3 regions of the Mesorhizobium sp. M4B.F.Ca.ET.143.01.1.1 genome follow, and region 3 is predicted to be linked to each of the others. Evidence: riboswitches for the same ligand, from Rfam matches in the RefSeq annotation. Region 3 holds a riboswitch; each other region holds the start of a gene.
The links. A riboswitch is a leader RNA that binds a small molecule or an ion and turns the genes downstream of it on or off. The one in region 3 is predicted to bind thiamine pyrophosphate.
Positions count from the first base shown of each region.

Region 1: it holds a riboswitch for thiamine pyrophosphate, as region 3 does, so the genes downstream of both, thiC (phosphomethylpyrimidine synthase ThiC) here and thiB (thiamine ABC transporter substrate binding subunit) in region 3, are expected to answer to the same signal.
Region 2: it holds a riboswitch for thiamine pyrophosphate, as region 3 does, so the genes downstream of both, thiC (phosphomethylpyrimidine synthase ThiC) here and thiB (thiamine ABC transporter substrate binding subunit) in region 3, are expected to answer to the same signal.

Region 1 is NZ_SRSR01000003.1:634,377-638,721, forward strand. It holds gene EN786_RS10365 (DUF2029 domain-containing protein) at 1-296, shown strand, start outside; gene EN786_RS10370 (FkbM family methyltransferase) at 293-1,045, shown strand; TPP riboswitch at 1,141-1,257, shown strand; gene thiC (phosphomethylpyrimidine synthase ThiC) at 1,361-3,196, shown strand; gene thiO (glycine oxidase ThiO) at 3,193-4,242, shown strand; gene thiS (sulfur carrier protein ThiS) at 4,163-4,345, shown strand, end outside.
Region 2 is NZ_SRSR01000006.1:66,132-70,476, reverse strand. It holds gene thiC (phosphomethylpyrimidine synthase ThiC) at 1-1,460, opposite strand, end outside; TPP riboswitch at 1,564-1,680, opposite strand; gene EN786_RS16270 (hypothetical protein) at 1,802-2,029, opposite strand; gene EN786_RS39470 (hypothetical protein) at 2,692-3,153, opposite strand; partial or broken gene EN786_RS38635 (SMC-Scp complex subunit ScpB) at 4,052-4,345, shown strand, end outside.
Region 3 is NZ_SRSR01000005.1:327,474-331,818, forward strand. It holds gene thiP (thiamine/thiamine pyrophosphate ABC transporter permease) at 1-1,344, opposite strand, end outside; gene thiB (thiamine ABC transporter substrate binding subunit) at 1,735-2,739, opposite strand; TPP riboswitch at 2,783-2,896, opposite strand; gene EN786_RS15215 (thiamine diphosphokinase) at 2,998-3,642, shown strand; gene EN786_RS15220 (ABC-F family ATP-binding cassette domain-containing protein) at 3,644-4,345, shown strand, end outside.

The sequences.
Region 1 (4,345 bases), on a different contig from region 3:
TCAACGCCAACAGTTGGGTGGGCGTCTCGGTGCTAGCGCTGGCCGGATGGTACGCGCTTGGCCGCGCCGGTTTCCGCCTCGATCGTCGCGCCGGTATCCTGCTTGCGGCGCTGGTGCTCGGCGTTCTGGCCAAGTTCACGGTGTTCCCGATCCACGACACACGCATCTATTTCCCCAACCTGCTGCCGCCCTTCCTGCTGCTTGCTTGCCCGCTGATGGCGCTATGGGCCTCGGCCGGCCAGCGTCGCGTCGCGCCGCACGTCGTTGGCGGAGACAAGCCCGGAGACCCGCAATGAGTTCCGCTTCCAACCTGGCGCGCATCGCGCTCTCGTTCGGCCTTCCGGCCGGGCTGCTCGATCGCGGGCCGGCGCTGCGCGGCACGAAATTCCTCGCCCGGGCGGCGCTGAAGGCACGCTTCGGCGGCAGGCCGTTCCAGATGGTCAATGTCGGCGCCTGCGACGGCGCGCTGTTCGACGACGTGACGCCCTGGCTGCACCGCATTGCGCGGGCGCGGGCGATGCTGGTCGAACCGATCCCCTACAATCAGAAGCGCCTGCGCGCCAACTATCCCGATACCGGGCGCTTCATCATCGAGCCTGTGGCGGTGACGCGGACCAGGGGGACGATCACCGTTCATACATTTGACGCCGCCGCGCTCGAAGACGGCACGCTGCCGATCGAGTTCATCGGCTGCTCGTCGGTAACCGACACCAATCTGATGTCGGGCAAGAACGCCTGGGGCGAGGCGGACGCCAACTTCAACAAGTTCGCGCCGCACCTCAAGGACATCGAGGTGCCGTCGGAGACACTGCAGACGCTGCTCGACCGCAACGGCATTGCCTATATCGACGCCTTCCTCGTCGATTGCGAGGGCGCCGACTGGATGGTGTTCGAGCAGCTCGACCTCAAGCGCTACCGTCCCGGCATGATCAAGATCGAAGTCGGCGCGCTGCCGGCGGCCGAGATCGGCCAGGTGGTGGTCAAGCTGAAGACCGCTGGCTACCAGGTCGGCTTCCAGGCCGAGGACGTCTGGGCTTTCGCCTGAGTTTCGCCGACCTCCCGTCCACAAGGGCAAGTCTCTCCCGCCGCCGCGCCGGCCGAACACGGCTTGACAAAGCGGCGCCGGCCCGTCCAACCTGAGGCAATCACCAGGGGAGTCCCGGCAAGGGGCTGAGATACTGCTGGCTTTCGCGGCGCAGTGACCCGTTGAACCTGATCCAGTTCATACTGGCGTAGGGACGGTGCAAGCGCTTTGCGGGAGTCTATGCCCGAGGTCCTGTTTCGGCAGGGCGACCAAAGCGTCTTTTCATCCTTCCGGCACAGAACTGGGTCTCCAATGCATGAGCAAAGGAGCCTCAAGATGAATGCCCTTACCCCCACCGTGTCGATGGGGCCGTTGCCCGCCTCGCGCAAGATCCACAAGCAAGGCAGCCTCCACCCCCAGATCAAAGTGCCGATGCGCGAGATCTCTGTCCATCCGACGGCCGGCGAGCCGCCCGTTACCGTTTACGATCCATCCGGCGCCTATACCGACCCGGCTGTCGAAACCAACATCGAAAAGGGCCTTGCCCGGCTTCGCCACGAATGGGTTACAGCACGCGGCGATGTCGAAGCCTATGACGGCCGCCATGTACGGCCGGAAGACAACGGGTTCGCGACAGGCGAGCGCCTGACGCCGGAATTTCCGATCCGCAATCGCCCGCTGCGGGCGAAAGCCGGCAAGGCGGTGACCCAGCTTGCCTATGCGCGCGCCGGCATCATCACGCCCGAGATGGAGTTCGTCGCGATCCGCGAGAATCTGGGCCGCGAGGCCCTGCGCGGCAAGCTCGAGCGCGACGGAGAAGCCTTCGGCGCGGCAATCCCCGACTTCGTGACGCCGGAATTCGTGCGCGACGAGGTGGCGCGCGGACGGGCGATCATTCCCGCCAACATCAATCATCCCGAGAGCGAGCCGATGATCATCGGGCGCAATTTCCTGGTCAAGATCAACGCCAATATCGGCAACTCCGCCGTCACCTCGTCGATGGCCGAAGAGGTCGAGAAGATGGTGTGGGCGATCCGCTGGGGCGCCGACACGGTGATGGACCTGTCGACGGGCCGCAACATCCACAACATTCGCGAATGGATCGTGCGCAATGCGCCTGTGCCGATCGGCACGGTGCCGCTTTACCAGGCGCTGGAAAAGGTGGGCGGCATCGCCGAGGACCTGACCTGGGAGGTGTACCGCGACACGCTGATCGAGCAGGCCGAGCAGGGCGTAGACTATTTCACCATCCACGCCGGCGTGCGGCTGCACTATATCCCGCTGACCGTCGACCGGGTGACCGGGATCGTCTCGCGCGGTGGCTCGATCATGGCCAAATGGTGCCTGCACCATCACCGGGAGAGCTTCCTCTACGAACACTTCGCCGAGATCTGCCACATCTGCCGTGCCTACGACGTGTCGTTCTCACTAGGCGACGGCCTTCGTCCGGGCTCGATCGCCGACGCCAACGACGCCGCGCAGTTCGCCGAGCTGGAAACGCTAGGCGAACTGACTCAGATCGCCTGGGCCAAGGACTGCCAGGTGATGATCGAGGGGCCCGGTCATGTGCCGATGCACAAGATCAAGCAGAACATGGACAAGCAGCTCGCCGTCTGCGGCGAGGCGCCGTTCTATACGCTGGGGCCGCTCACCACGGACATCGCGCCGGGCTACGATCACATCACCTCCGGCATAGGTGCTGCCATGATCGGCTGGTTCGGCACGGCAATGCTCTGCTACGTCACGCCGAAGGAGCATCTCGGCCTGCCCGACCGTAATGACGTCAAGACCGGCGTGATCACCTATAAGATCGCCGCACACGCCGCGGATCTCGCCAAGGGCCACCCTGCGGCGAAGGTCAGGGACGATGCTCTTTCCCGCGCGCGGTTCGAGTTCCGCTGGGAAGACCAGTTCAACCTGTCGCTCGACCCCGAAACGGCGCGCTCGTTCCACGACGAGACCTTGCCCAAGGAGGCGCACAAGCTGGCGCATTTCTGCTCGATGTGCGGGCCGAAATTCTGCTCCATGCGCATTTCCCACGACATCCGGGCCGAGGCACAGAAAGAAGGCATGGCGGCGATGGCGCTGAAATACCGTGAGGGCGGCGATCTCTATGTGCCGGCGGACGAGATCGGCGCACCGCTCATACCACAGGGGCGTGAGCCGTCATGAAGGTGCTGGTCAATGGGGCCGGCGTCGCCGGCCTCACCGCCGCCTTCGAGCTCGCCATCCGCGGCGCGACTGTGACGGTTGCGGAGACAAGGCCCGGCCTTGGCGGCAATGCGTCGTGGTTCGCCGGCGGCATGCTGGCGCCCTGGTGCGAGCGTGAAAGCGCCGAGCAGCCGGTGCTCGATCTCGGACGCGACGCCGCCGACTGGTGGGATGCGGCGACGCCCGGCCAGGTGACGCGGGCCGGAACGCTGGTCGTGGCCGCGCCGCGCGATGCGGGCGAGCTCGACCGCTTCGCCAGCCGCACGACGGGTCACCGGCGTGTCGATGAAGACCAAGTCGCGCGCCTCGAGCCCGACCTTGCCGGCCGCTTCCGTCGTGGGCTGCTCTTCCCCGACGAGGCCCACCTCGACCCGCGCCAGGCGATGGCGAAACTTCATGACCGGCTCGCGGCCATGGGCGCCGCATTCCACTTCGGCGCCGATATCAGGCAGGTGTGCGGTTTCGATCGCCGGATCGACTGCACGGGAATGGCCGCTGTCGACGACAGGCTGCGCGGCGTGCGCGGCGAGATGCTGATCCTGCGTGCGCCCGACGTCTCGCTGTCGCGGCCGGTCCGGCTGCTTCATCCGCGCTTTCCGCTCTACATCGTGCCGCGCGCCGACCACCGTTTCATGATCGGTGCGACGATGATCGAAAGCCAGTCCGGGGGATCGATCACGGCCCGTTCGATCATGGAGTTGCTCAGCGCTGCCTGCGCGCTCCATCCGGCCTTTGGCGAGGCGGAGGTCCTTGAGACCGGCGTCGGCGTTCGCCCGGCCTTTCCAGACAACCTGCCGCGCGTCGAAACCAGCGGCGACACCGTCAGGATCAACGGCCTCTATCGTCATGGCTTTCTTCTGGCGCCTGCCATGGCACGGCAAGCAGCCGAAATTGTCTTCAGGCAGCACGAACCTGTGGAGTCTACACATGAAACTGATCGTGAACGGCGAAGCGCTCGAGATCACGGCGACAACCCTGGCGGCGCTGCTTGCGGCGCTCGACTATGAGGGCGATTGGCTGGCAACGGCCGTCAACAGCGACCTCGTGCACAAAGCCCATCGGGCGGAATTCCATTTGAGCGACGGCGACCGGATCGAAATCCTCTCGCCC
Region 2 (4,345 bases), on a different contig from region 3:
ACCCCAATCTTGACGTCGTTGCGGTCGGGAAGGCCGAGATGCTCTTTCGGCGTGACGTAGCAAAGCATTGCGGTGCCGAACCAGCCTATCATGGCGGCACCTATCCCTGAGGTGATGTGGTCATAGCCCGGCGCGATGTCGGTCGTCAGCGGCCCCAACGTGTAGAACGGCGCCTCACCGCACACTGCGAGCTGCTTGTCCATGTTCTGCCTGATCTTGTGCATGGGGACATGGCCCGGGCCTTCGATCATCACCTGGCAGTCCTTTGCCCAGGCAATCTTGGTGAGTTCTCCAAGTGTTTCCAGTTCGGCGAATTGCGCCGCGTCGTTCGCATCGGCGATTGAACCGGGACGAAGGCCGTCGCCGAGCGAGAAGGAAACGTCATAGGCTCTGGCGATGTCGCAGATCTCCTCGAAATGCTCGTAGAGGAAGCTCTCCCGGTGATGGTGCAGGCACCATTTGGCCATGATCGAGCCGCCGCGCGAGACGATGCCCGTGACCCGGTCGACGGTCAGCGGTATGTAGTGCAGCCGCACGCCGGCGTGGATGGTGAAATAGTCGACGCCTTGCTCGGCCTGCTCGATCAGCGTGTCGCGATAGACCTCCCAGTTGAGGTCCTCGGCGATGCCGCCGACCTTTTCGAGCGCCTGATAGAGCGGCACCGTGCCGATCGGCACCGGTGCATTGCGCACGATCCAGTCGCGGATGTTGTGGATGTTGCGGCCGGTCGACAGGTCCATCACCGTATCGGCGCCCCAGCGGATCGCCCACACCATCTTTTCGACCTCTTCGGCCATCGACGATGTGACAGCCGAGTTACCGATGTTGGCGTTGATCTTCACCAGGAAATTTCGCCCGATGATCATCGGTTCGCTCTCGGGATGATTGATGTTGGCGGGAATGATTGCGCGTCCGCGCGCCACCTCGTCGCGCACGAATTCGGGTGTGACGAAATCTGGGATCGCCGCGCCGAAGGCTTCGCCGTCGCGTTGCAGCTTGCCGCGCATCACCTCGCGGCCGAGATTCTCGCGGATGGCTACGAACTCCATTTCTGGCGTGATGATGCCGGCGCGCGCATAGGCAAGTTGGGTCACCGCCTTGCCCTGCTTGGCCTTGAGCGGCCGATTGCGTATCGGAAATTCCGGTGTCAGGCGCTCGCCGGTGGCGAATCCATTGTCTTCCGGCCGGACGTGGCGGCCGTCATAGGCTTCGACATCGCAACGCGCCGTGACCCATTCGTGGCGAAGCCGGGCAAGGCCTTTTTCGATGCTGGTTTGGACTGATGGATCGGTGTAGGGGCCGGACGGATCGTAGACGGTGACGGGCGGTTCGCCGGCCGTCGGATGGACGGAAATCTCGCGCATCGGCACCCTGATCTGCGGGTAGAGGACGCCGGGCTTGTGGATTTTCCGCGAGGCGGGCAGTGGTCCCGTCGACACGGCGGGGGTGAGGGCATTCATCGTGAGGCTCCTTTGCTCATGCATTGGAGACCCAGTTCTGTGCCGGAAGGATGAAAAGACGCTTCTGTAGACCTGCTGCAGCAGGACCTCGGGCGTAAACTCCCGCAAAGCGCTTGCACCGTCCCTACGCCAGTATGAACTGGATCAGGTTCAACGGGTCACTGCGCCGCGAAAGCCAGCAGTATCTCAGCCCCTTACCGGGACTCCCCTGGTGAATGCCTCAAGTTGAATGGGCCGGTGCTGCTTTGTCAAGCGCCTTCGGGCGCCTTCGGGCGCCTTCGGCCGGTGGCGACGTCCGGCGGCCGGCCGAGCGGAGAGCTCGCGCATGCATCGGGGACAAGTCACGCCCCGTAGACCAGGGCTGGAATGGCCAAAGTCTCATTCGCTTCGTGAAGGATGGAAAAACTGTATCGGCCATGTGCGTCGAGATCGACCGAGTAGCTCAGGCGGTCACGGATGTGGTTATCCTGGTCGAAGGCGACGATTTGCGGCTTCAGCGAGGTGATTTGCACCACGTCCAGGTAGATGGAGTTGCAGATATGATCTGGTCGTCGGGCTGGCAGGTGCAAGCGGCCGCTCTATTCAGGATGCGGCATCGGCGGCGTTCCCGATACCAATGATATCTTGCGGGCAACTTATGCAATCACCGGCTTCGTAAAACCCGACGGCGGCGGCCGTGTCCTGGCGCTGAGGATGTGCCGCTGTTCCAGCAGAGAAATCGCGTGGGCGCGGAGTTTTCGCTCTGCGAGGAAGAGTTGACGCAATCGTTTAGCTTGCTTGCAGTTCGTAGAGACCCGCCTTTGAAAGCAACTAAGCTATTGCATTGATATGTTGGTGCGCGATCGATCGCTACATAGCCGGCCGCCATTATCCGAGTATTGATCCGCCGGTGTTCGTGTTGCCGTATATGGCAATCCCTGCGAGATCGTCGCGGCCGGATCGGCCGCACCCTCTAGTCATAAAAGGGGAAGCGACCGAGAATTCCGCTGCCGAAAACTTCTCTGGCTTGGCTATGCATGCGGTAGATGAGATCGCCGCCTACCGCGACCTGGTCGAGGAAGGCATCGACGCCCAGTTCGGACAGCCTGGTTATCGCAATGCGTTAGCGGCTCAGACTTGCGGTCTCGAGAGCGGCCTTTGGGGGTCACCTCTTTTTTGTTTCAGAGGTTGGAAGACGGCTGCTCGTTACCCAATAGAAATGGCGACTACGGAACGCGATCGATCGCGGCCATCAGGAAACACCTGTCTTCGGCTCAACCTCGACATGGCGTCCGATCGACCGCAGATATACAGCTATCTCGTCCATGAGATGATCGCGTTCGCCGTAGATCTCAGCAATCCTGCGCAGCTGTGGCTCGACGGACCTCCGTTGCGCCGGCGTCAAATCAGCATCGCCAAAGACATATCCCAAGTTGCCAATCGCGCAAATGTTGCAGCCGGCCTCCACAACTGCTTGCACGAATGCCGGAATGTCTTTTTCTTGCATAGTCTTCATGTCGAACCTCTCGTGAATGGCGTGCTTGCGCGCCCATGCTGCCTTTTCAGCGTGTCCTCTGGGCGGCGCAAGCCTTGAGCGTAATTGTGCCGGGCAACCTCGACTATCCCGTCTGCCACGCTCTTTAGAGTCGGTGGGGTCTGGTGATTGCAGGCTGGGCCACTCAAAAGCCTGCAAGAAGAAAGTCATGGCGACCATTGCTCAAGATCGCGAGGGTGCGTGCAAGACCTTCCGTTGGCAGTCATGCACGCTCACCCAGCAACTGGGTATTGAGCAACTGGGTCTCACGTCGCGGGTCTCGTGTGCTTCACAGCCGAAAATAAGGTACCACCGTGGCTATTCTCAAGTGCAGGCTACCTCTTCAGGACACGGCGGAGTGCCTTCCGACGCACCCCTGGTGCAACGTGCGACCTAACGAGACACATCTCGTTCGCGTTCCCTCGACCTTTCTTCGTATTGCTGCTTGCCCTGCGATTTCAGGCCCTCTGCTAGCTTCTCGGCCGCTCTTTGGCCTGCAATGTCACTATTCAAGATCATATCCGACATCCCTGGATGGTCATAACCGTAATGCGCATGCAGTTTCCCTCACGAGCAGCGCCTATCCGTCGATTAGTTCGTCTTCCGGAACCCGAAGCCCTTTTTATCCGGCGTACCTATCCACCATTCAACCGGTATACCTTTCCCAACTTTGGCGGACCATTTACCTCAGGCATGATCATCTCGCGTGACATTTTTTTTTGGCGCCATCATCGCACGTGGCATTTTCTAAAAACCAAGACGTGTCAATTTGTAAAATCAAGGATGCGGCCGCGCCCGTTGCGAGGATTTGCAGGTAGCTCTTCAGCCCCAACACGATGTGTGAGGCGGCGGTGGAAAAGGCAACCGACGGCGTCGACGCGTCCTTTGATGATCGCAAGCGATATGCTTCGTCGCGAGCCCAGATTGCGGTCTCGGGCACAAGGCGAGATCACAGTTCTGCGATCTGTGGTAACGCGAGCCCGCAAAGCGCCGCTGCGGCCACCGCTTTTGGAATCTGGACGAGATTCGTCGTCGTCTGAGATCAGTTGATCGAGCAGTTCGCGCGCGCGGGACGCGCTTGCGGTGCAGTCTCTCCCGCGAGCTCGCCCGTGACCTTCTCATCGACGACATCCGAGAGCTGCGCGGACGGCCCTATGACCTCGTCGCTGTCGCCGGCGGCTGGAAGCACCTGACACGGCCGGCCTATGCCGATGCCATCCGCGCCTGCGGAAGCAGCGGGCGTGCCGTGGACCTGACGTGGTCGGACGTGCTGATGCTGATGTGCATCGGCACTTCCAGCCGATTACCCGCGCCGAATTGTCGTCGGTTTTCGGGAAGTAATCAGTCGCGACCTGATCGGCCATCTGCGGCA
Region 3 (4,345 bases):
GCCGAATATGCCGAGCAGCAGGCAGAGCCGCTCGTGGCGCTCGCTTGCCGCGTCATAGGCAGGGCGGATCGCGCGGATGGCGAAGGGCATCGCCATCACCGCGTTGACGGCGACGACCATCAGCGGGGCAATGGCAAAGACGTCGCTGACTGTGCGCAAGAGCAGGAACCAGCCGGCGCCGACGACGATGGGCGGCACGACGAGGACGAAGCCGGCGCCGGTATCCGCTGCATGTTCCAGCAATGTATTGCGGCCGGAACGGCGTTTCAGGGCCAGCGCCCGGCGCGCCGCGATCAGCGCCAGCGACATCGTCACCGCGAGCGACGCCGACAGGAAGGCCAGCACCACGCTGGTCAGCGTCGCCTGCCGCACCGCGCCCTCGCCGGCCAGCCGGCCGAGGTCGGCGCCGAGGCCTGCCGCGACCGTCGCCGCTATCGGGCCGGCCACGAACAGCAGGGCGAGCACGATCAGGGCCGCGTTCAGCAAGGTTTCCGCCGGGCTCGCCGAAAGGTAGCGGCGCGCCGCCACCGGCAGGTTGGCGTCGCCGGCCGTGTTGGCGCCGAGCCGCGTCAGCGCCAGCACCACGGCGAAGGTCAGCGCGATCTGCAGCAGCGTCAGCGTCACCGCCCGCGCCGGATCGAAATCGAAGCGCAGCGCCTGGTAGATGGCGACCTCCAGCGTCGTGGCGGCCGGCCCGCCGCCGAGCGTCAGCACGATGGTGAAGGAGGTGATGCACAGCATGAACACCAGCCCGGCGACGCCGGGCAGCGCCGCCCGCAGCGCCGGCCACTCGATCAGCCGGAAGGCGGGCCGGACGCCCATGCCGAGCTGGCTTGCCAACCGCCAGTGATTGGCCGGCACAGTGCCCAGCGCCTCGAGGAACAGGCGCGTGGCCAGGGGCAGGTTGAAGAAGACATGGGCGACGAGGATGCCGGACAGTCCGTAGATGCCCGGCCAATCCCGGCCGCCGAGCAGGCCGGCGAAATAGCCGGCGCTGCCATAGAGTGCCAGAATGCCGAGCGCCGCAACGATCGCCGGCAGCGCCAGCGGCAGGGCGAAGAGCTGCAGGATCAGGCCGCGCCCGCGAAATCGCGGATGCCGGGAAAGCGCGCGTGCGACGAACAACGCCGGCACGACGGAAAGCAGCGTCGACAACAGCGCCTGCCACAGCGTGAAGCGCACGACGCGCAGCAGATAGGGATCGAAGGCCGAGGCGGCGCCGGAGAAATCATGCGCGCCTTCGAGGACAAGGCCGGCAAAGGCCCCGCCGATCAGCAAGGCGATGGCGCCTAGCGCGGCGATGCCGGCGGTAATGCGGGGGTCAGAGCGAGGCGCGAGCCGCACGCTGCACCTTGGCGGAACTTAGCGAAAGCCGCGTTCCTTCGCGCCCCCCTCTGGCCTGCCGGCCATCTCCCCCGCGGAGGCTCCTTTCCTCTCCCTCCGGAGGGGGGAGAGGTGGCGCCGCGAAGCGGCGACGGAGTGGGGGAACCACCTGGAAACCGCCGCAGCGGACACAGGAAAGAGGATCGCGTGCAAGCATCGTCTTGATGCGCGCCAAGGTCGACCCCCACTCCGTCGAGCTTCGCTCGCCACCTCTCCCCCGATCGACGGGGGAGAGGAAGGATGCCAAGTCATCCGAGCCGGCGCCTGTCCTCAGCGGCAAAGGCTCCCTTCCGAAGATTGTGTGATCTCTCCCCCCTTGCGGGGGGTGGCTTGGCGCAAGCATCGAAAAACCTACTTGCTCATCGCCGCCAGCCATTCGTCCACCCAGGCCTTGCGGTTGGCGGCGACCTCTTCGGCGCTGAACAGCAAGGTCTTGGTCGGCTTGATCAGTTTGTCGAAGGCCGGATTGAGCGGCTTGTCGGTCTTGCCGGCCGGGAACATCCAGTTGGTTTCGGGGATGACATCCTGGAATTTCGGGCCGGTCATGAAGGCGATGAACTTTTCCGACAGCGGATTCTTCGCCCCTGTCGTGGTGATGCCGGCAACCTCGATCTGCAGATATTCGCCCTCCTCGAAGGACGCGGCCTGGTAGCGCTCGGTGTTTTCCGCGACCATGTGATAGGCCGGCGAGGTCGTGTAGGACAGCACCATCGGCGCTTCGCCCTTGGTGAACAGGCCGTAGGCCTCGCTCCAGCCCGGCGTCACCGTCAGCACCTTGGGCTTGAGCTTGGCCCAGGCTTCCGGCGCCTTGTCGCCATAGACCGACTTCACCCAGAGCAGCAGGCCGAGGCCGGGCGTCGAGGTGCGCGGATCCTGGATGACGATCTTGTCGGTGGCGCTGCCCTCGACCAGTTCCTTCAGGCTCTTCGGCGGGACTTTCAGCTTTTCGGTGTCGTAGACGACGGCGAAATAGCCGTAGTCGAACGGCACGAACGTGTCGTCGCTCCAGTCGCCGGGGACGTTGAGGCCCGACACGCCGCCATGCGGCGCGAACAGGCCGCTTGCCTTGGCTTCCGCTGTCAGGTTGGTGTCGAGGCCGAGCACGATGTCGGCCTTGGTCGCCGCGCCTTCCAGCTTGACGCGGTTGAGCAACGCCACACCGTCGGCGACCGAGACGAATTCGAGGTCGCAGCCGCATTCGGCCTCGAATTCCTTCTTCACCGCCGGGCCTGGCCCCCACTCGGCGGTGAAGCTTTCATAGGTGTAGACGGTGAGCTTGTCCTTCGCGGCCGCAGGGCCCGCGAGAAGCGAAACCAGGCCGGTGGCCAGAACAAGGTGGGATAAGAGCGTGCGCATCGGCGCCTCCTTCGTTGGTGTTGAAAGGAATTGAGGCGTCGGATGTTCCGAAACGTCTAATCCCTCCGCCGGTACAAACCGGATCAGGTTCAGCGGGTTGGCGATTGCCTCTCAGCCGGCCCGCGAAAACCCGCGTCCGGCACCCCGTTAGAGCGTTTCGACACATAGGCCCGGCTACGGCACCGCGCAAGCGGAAGTTTGCCGGGTTTCCCAGGCGCCGCTTCCGTTTCGCCGGCGAGGCTGATAAGGGCGACGCCCATGGGCACATTCACCATCCTGCTTGGCGGCGACCTCGTCCGCACGCCGCGGCTCGACAGCCAGCTTGCTGGCGCGCGCGTCATCGCCGCCGATGGAGGCATCGGCCATGCCCGCATGCTGGGCCTGACGCCCGAGCTCTGGGTCGGCGATTTCGATTCCGTGCCGGCGGACTTGCCGCATGATCTGGCCGCCGTGCCGCGCCAGGTGTTTCCGGCCGAGAAGGACAAGACGGACGGCGAGCTGGCGATCGCCGCGGCGCTCGAGCGCGGCGCCACCGGCCTGGTGCTGGCCGGCGCCTTCGGCGGCAAGCGCGCCGACCACGCCTTCCTGCATCTGGCCCTCGCCGTCCGCCTGGCCGAGGCCGGCATGAGCGTGCTTTTGACCAGCGGCGCGCAGGAGGGCATCCCCCTTCTGCCGGGCAAGGCCGGCTTCGACTATGCCGACGGCACGCTGTTTTCAGTGCTCGGCTTTTCCGATCTTTCCGGCCTCAGCGTCACCGGCGCCAAATGGCCGCTCGACCAGGTCGAGGTGGCGTTCGGCTCGTCGCTGACTATATCCAACGAGGTCAAGGGGCGGCTTGAGATCGCTCTCGGCCACGGCCGCGCGCTGCTGCTCGCTCACCCCTATCCTCTTCCTGAAAGCTGACATGGCCCCGCCTCTTCTCAATCTCGACGGGATAAGACTGACCTTCGGCGGCACGCCGCTGCTCGACGGGGCGGCACTCAGCGCATCCGCCGGGGACAAGATCGCGCTGGTCGGCCGCAACGGCTCCGGCAAGTCTACGCTGCTCAAAATCGCCGCCGGCATGATCGAGCCGCAGGACGGCGAGGTGTTCCGCCAGCCTTCGGCGACGGTGCGCTACCTGCCGCAAATGCCCGACATGGATGGCTTCGCCAATGTGCGCGCCTATGTCGAGGCGGGGCTCGGGCCGGCCGACGATCCCTACCGCGCCACCTATCTGATGGAGCATCTCGGCCTCACCGGCGAGGAGCGGCCGAACGACCTGTCCGGCGGCGAGGCGCGCCGCGCCGCCCTTGCCCGCGTCATGGCGCCGGAGCCCGACATTCTGCTGCTGGACGAGCCGACCAACCATCTCGACCTGTCGGTGATCGAATGGCTGGAGGAGGAGCTTGCCCGCACCTCCTCGGCGGTGATCCTGATCTCGCACGACCGCCGCTTCCTCGAGCGCGTTTCGCGCGCCACCGTCTGGCTCGACCGCGGCCAGACCAAGCGGCTGGACAAGGGCTTTGGCCATTTCGAGGAGTGGCGCGACCAGGTACTGGAAGAGGAAGAGCGCGAGCAGCACAAGCTCGGCCGCCAGATCGTGCGCGAGGAGCACTGGCTGCGC